2 regions of the Marinobacter sp. ES-1 genome follow, and region 1 is predicted to be linked to the other one. Evidence: riboswitches for the same ligand, from Rfam matches in the RefSeq annotation. Region 1 holds a riboswitch; the other holds the start of a gene.
What was found. Region 1 has a riboswitch for cobalamin ahead of Q668_RS15555 (TonB-dependent receptor plug domain-containing protein). Riboswitches for the same ligand answer to the same signal wherever they lie in the genome.
Positions count from the first base shown of each region.

Region 2: another riboswitch for cobalamin. It lies ahead of Q668_RS13530 (ribonucleoside-diphosphate reductase subunit alpha); the one in region 1 lies ahead of Q668_RS15555 (TonB-dependent receptor plug domain-containing protein).

Region 1 covers NZ_AXBV01000096.1:183,657-185,858, reverse strand. Annotated here, with positions in the region: gene Q668_RS15555 (TonB-dependent receptor plug domain-containing protein) at 1-985, opposite strand, end outside; cobalamin riboswitch at 1,125-1,339, opposite strand; gene Q668_RS15550 (putative nucleotidyltransferase substrate binding domain-containing protein) at 1,461-2,202, shown strand, end outside.
Region 2 covers NZ_AXBV01000073.1:30,583-32,784, reverse strand. Annotated here, with positions in the region: gene Q668_RS13530 (ribonucleoside-diphosphate reductase subunit alpha) at 1-894, opposite strand, end outside; cobalamin riboswitch at 1,201-1,421, opposite strand; gene nhaB (sodium/proton antiporter NhaB) at 1,511-2,202, opposite strand, start outside.

The DNA of each region.
Region 1 (2,202 bases):
CCTCGACTTCATCCACCATCACTTCGGAGCCCAGCACCAGTTCATGAACACCGGCGGTCAGCGTGTTCTCCCAACGGGCAGAACGGGACAATGAATCGTAGATGCTCGGGTAGGCACCGAACGTTTCCTGCTCATCCCGTGCTTCCGAGAACTGGATCCGGGTACGCCAGTAATCGCTGGCCACCGCCTCAACATACAGCCCGGCCGCCCGGATCATGTAATCGGTATCGCCGTTCTCGAACTCAGTGTTACCTTCAGACTGAAAAACGGTTACACCAGCTCCGCCACCTTGCTCGAACCGGTGGCTGATCTTGGCGAGGCCGCCTGCATTGCGAAAGCCTTTGTCATCGCCACCGGCACGCAGGTTGGTTCCATCAGTATCGGAGTAAACACCGCTTGCCAGCACAGAAGTTTGTCCCGCTTTACCAGCAACGCCAACTGAGGTCTCACGGGTCTTGTGAGAACCACCCGATACTTCAGCCCACCCCTGTTGGTTCGCCTGTGGCTCCAGCGTGAAGGCCTGAACCACACCGCCGACAGCATCAGCACCATACAATGAACTCTTGGCACCACGCACCAGCTCCACACGCTCCATCAGCTCCGGTGGCAGAAACTGCCAGGGCGGGATACCAGCTGTGCCCGAGCGCAAACGAATTCCATCCAGTAGAAGAACCGTGCCGGAACTACCGGCGCCACGCAGAAACAGGCTGGTGGTTTTACCGTAACTACCATCAGACACCACATGAACACCCGGTTGAGCACGCAAAAGATCCCGGAACTCGGCCGGTTGCCGGCGCTCGATATCTGCGCGCTCAATCACCGTCACCGAAGACAAACTCTCCCCCACCGTCTTCGGCCCAAGGGTCGCAGTCACGACAATCGGATCAAGGTTTTCAGCAGGTTCGGAAGACTGGGCAGCCACAGCCAGGGGCAGGGTCAACATGGAAACGCCGGCAATTGCGGCAGGAAACTTCAGGGTATGCATCGCTTTACTCCGCCAACCGCGCGCACCCGCACGGGTTGATACTCAAGGTTCAGGCTTAAGGTTGCGGAACGGGCAGAGGGCAGGCGGGTGCGGTGTTGTGAAACGGGCCGGGATTCGCCCACCCAAGCAGCCCACCGCAACTCCGGGTGTTTTTCCAGGCCGGTCTCCGGGCTTGCAGGCAGAGCGAACTCCGGGGCAATCACCTTCCCATGCCGAAGCACAGTGGCGCATCAGATTGCCGTTAACCTGCTTACCGTTGCGGGGGCAGCATCGGATTAGCCATACAATGGCGCACCGATTTCCCGTTTCACCCGCTGCGCTTTTGCAACGGGCACCTGAAAAAAGTGGCGCAAGGCTAGCAACACCAGCCAAAGTGGTCAACGAGATCTATCAAAAGGTTGCGTGGCCCCGCACAGTTCGCACTGCTATATTCATCAGTTAACACATTCTTTTTACTGCCAGATCAGGGAGTTTTATGCAGGCCGAGCTGCTCGACATCCGCAACCACATTGCCCAGTACCCGCCGTTCGATGACATGCCGGAGGAGCTGCTCGAAAAGATCGTGGCCGGCATTGAAGTGGTGTACTTCCGGGCTGGCAGCCATATCCTGGAGCTGGGCCAGCAGAACCACTGGCTGCATTATATTCGCAGTGGTGCGGTGGAAATCTTCCGCCGCTCGGGCGAACTTTATAACCGGGTGGGCGAGGGCGAGATTTTCGGCCAGTTCGGCCTGATGATGAACAAGAAAGTACGCTTTCCCGCCAAGGCTATTGAGGACTGCCTGATCTACAAAATACCGGACGTCACTTTCCAGTATCTGTGGGAACAGGATGAAAGCTTCGCCGACTTTGTCGAGATCGAAGACCGCAGCCGGCTGCGCTCGGCCCTGTCGCGCCGGGAGAAATCCAACGAACTGATGACCGCCAAGGTCACCCGGCTGATCTCCCGGGAGCCAATCTCCGCTCCTACCACCGTGCGCCTGCAGGAAGCCGCCCGCATCATGACGGAAAACGGTGTATCTGCGCTGCTGCTGATGGATGAAGCCGGCGACCGGCCGAAACTGCAGGGCATTATTACCGACCGCGACCTGCGCACCCGGGCAGTTACCCACGCCCTGGCCTCGGAAACGCCCATCAGCGAAATCATGTCGGAAGGGCTGATCACCATCAGCGCCCGTTCCTTTATCTTCGAAGCCATGCTCACCATGCTGCACAACA
Region 2 (2,202 bases), on a different contig from region 1:
GGGCAGTTCCAGTCGGGCGCCGTTCCAGTGCAGGAAGTAACGGTCGTACAGGGTTTGCAGGCCGAGGAATCCGAACTGGTGGTCGCGCTCGGGTTTCAGGGCTGCGCCCAGGCGTTCCAGGTCAAAGGCGGCCAGGGCTTCGTCCAGCAATTCGTAGCGGATACCGGTATGGATGAAGGCGCTCAGGGCCTGTGGATAACTCTCTGTCAGGGATTGGTTGCGGGGCAAGTCCAGCGCCTCGGCCGCTTCCAGCCGAAGTTGCTCCAGCAACAGGCGGGCAGTCACGGCGCTGTAGTCCGGCTCCCGTTCTATGCGGCCCCGGGCGGTCATGATCAGGGCAGACAACACTTCGGTTTCGGCAATGCCGTCGTACAGGTTGCGCAGGGCTTCCTCCACCAGGGATTCGCCCTCAATGCCGTCCAGCCCGGTCGCGGCCTGCTCTACCTGCAGTTTCATCAAACCCAGGTCCAGCGGCGCCACGCTGCCGTCGGCTTTTTTCACGGTCAGGTGCGGGTGCGCTTCCATGGGTTCTTCAATGGCGCGCTTGCGGGCGTGTTCTTCCCGGTACAGCACGTAGGCCCGGGCCACTTTCTGCTCTTCCGCGCGCATCAGGGCCAGTTCCACCTGGTCCTGAATGTCTTCAATATGCACCTTGCCACCCGCTTTCAGGCGACGGCTGATGGCCTGCACTACCTGTTCGGTAACCCGGTGCACGGCGTCGTTGATGCGGGCAGAACCCGCGGCCTGGTCCCCTTCCACCGCAAGGAAGGCCTTGGTAACGGCGACGGTGATCTTGGAAGGGTTAAAGCCAACGAGGGTGCCGTTGCGTTTGATGACCTGAAGGGATTCTGTAGCGGCAACCGCCGGGGGCTCGGGGGACAGGATGGCAGACATGGAACTTCTCCTTGTGTACGCGTGGTGGTGCAGCCTTTGCGTTTGGGAGAAGGGGGAGGTTTTTGCCACGGAATCCACGGAAGAACACGGAAAGAAAAGACTTACTGATTTTTTTGCCACGAAATCCACGAAAAAACACGAAAGGAAAAGATAAAAAGCTTTTTTTCTTTTCGTAGTAAATCTTTGTTCGTGTTTTTTCGTGGATTTCGTGGCAGAACAGTCTTTTCCTTTTCATTTTTCCGTGTTCTTCCGTGGATTCCGTGGCAAAAAAACCAAAACCCGCCTGCTCACCTTTATAAACGCGAAGGTGCAGTGTCTATCCCTGGCAGGTCTTCGGACTCAGGGGCGTGAACCGTGTGGTTCGGCCTTGCGTGGCGACTTCCCGGCGCTTGCCAGTGTCTTTGTGCCACGCTTGTTCCCCAATACCGCTGCGCGTCAGTTCCGGATTCTCACCGGATTCCCGACTACCTGAGTGATCACGCTTTGATCACAATATATGGTAGTCAACCAAGGACTTGATCACTATATACAGACTAAGGAGCAGATACAAGAACGCCCGTGGAGCTCGGTGAAAGCTGCACGGGCGCCTGGTGGAGCGGTTATTGGCAGTCAATAATCAGAAGGCGTGGGTCACCATGTACAGGCCAACGCCACCCATCACCACGGTGTACGGCAGGGCCATAATCACCATCTTGCCGTAGGACAACCGTACCAGCGGGGCGATGGCGGAGGTGAGCAGGAACAGGAACGCGGCCTGGCCGTTGGGGGTGGCCACGCTGGGCAGGTTGGTGCCGGTGTTGATGGCCACGGCCAGGGTCTGGAAATGGTCAAAGCTGATGGCGCCGGCATCCAGGGCCTGTTTTACTTCGCTGATGTATACGGTGGCCACGAACACGTTGTCGCTGATCATGGACAGCAGGCCATTGGCAATGAAGAACATGCCCGGTTGCTGGCCTTCCGGCAGGCTCAGTACGTATTCGATGATAGGCTTGAACAGGTGCTGCTCGTGGATCACCGCCACGATGGCAAAGAACACCACCAGCAGTGAGGTGAACGGCAGGGATTCCTGGAAGGCTTTGCCGATCTGGTGCTCGTCGATCACGCCGGTGAAGGAAGTGATGAGAATGATCACCAGCAGGCCGATCAGACCAACTTCGGCCACATGGAAGGCCAGGCCCAGAACCAGGATTACCGCGGCAACGGCCTGAATCCACAGGGCAGCCTTGTCCGACTTGGTGCGGCTGCTGCGCTCGTTTTCGGCGAATTCCTCAAGTACCCGGCGAACCGGCTTGGGCAGGCGGCCTCCGT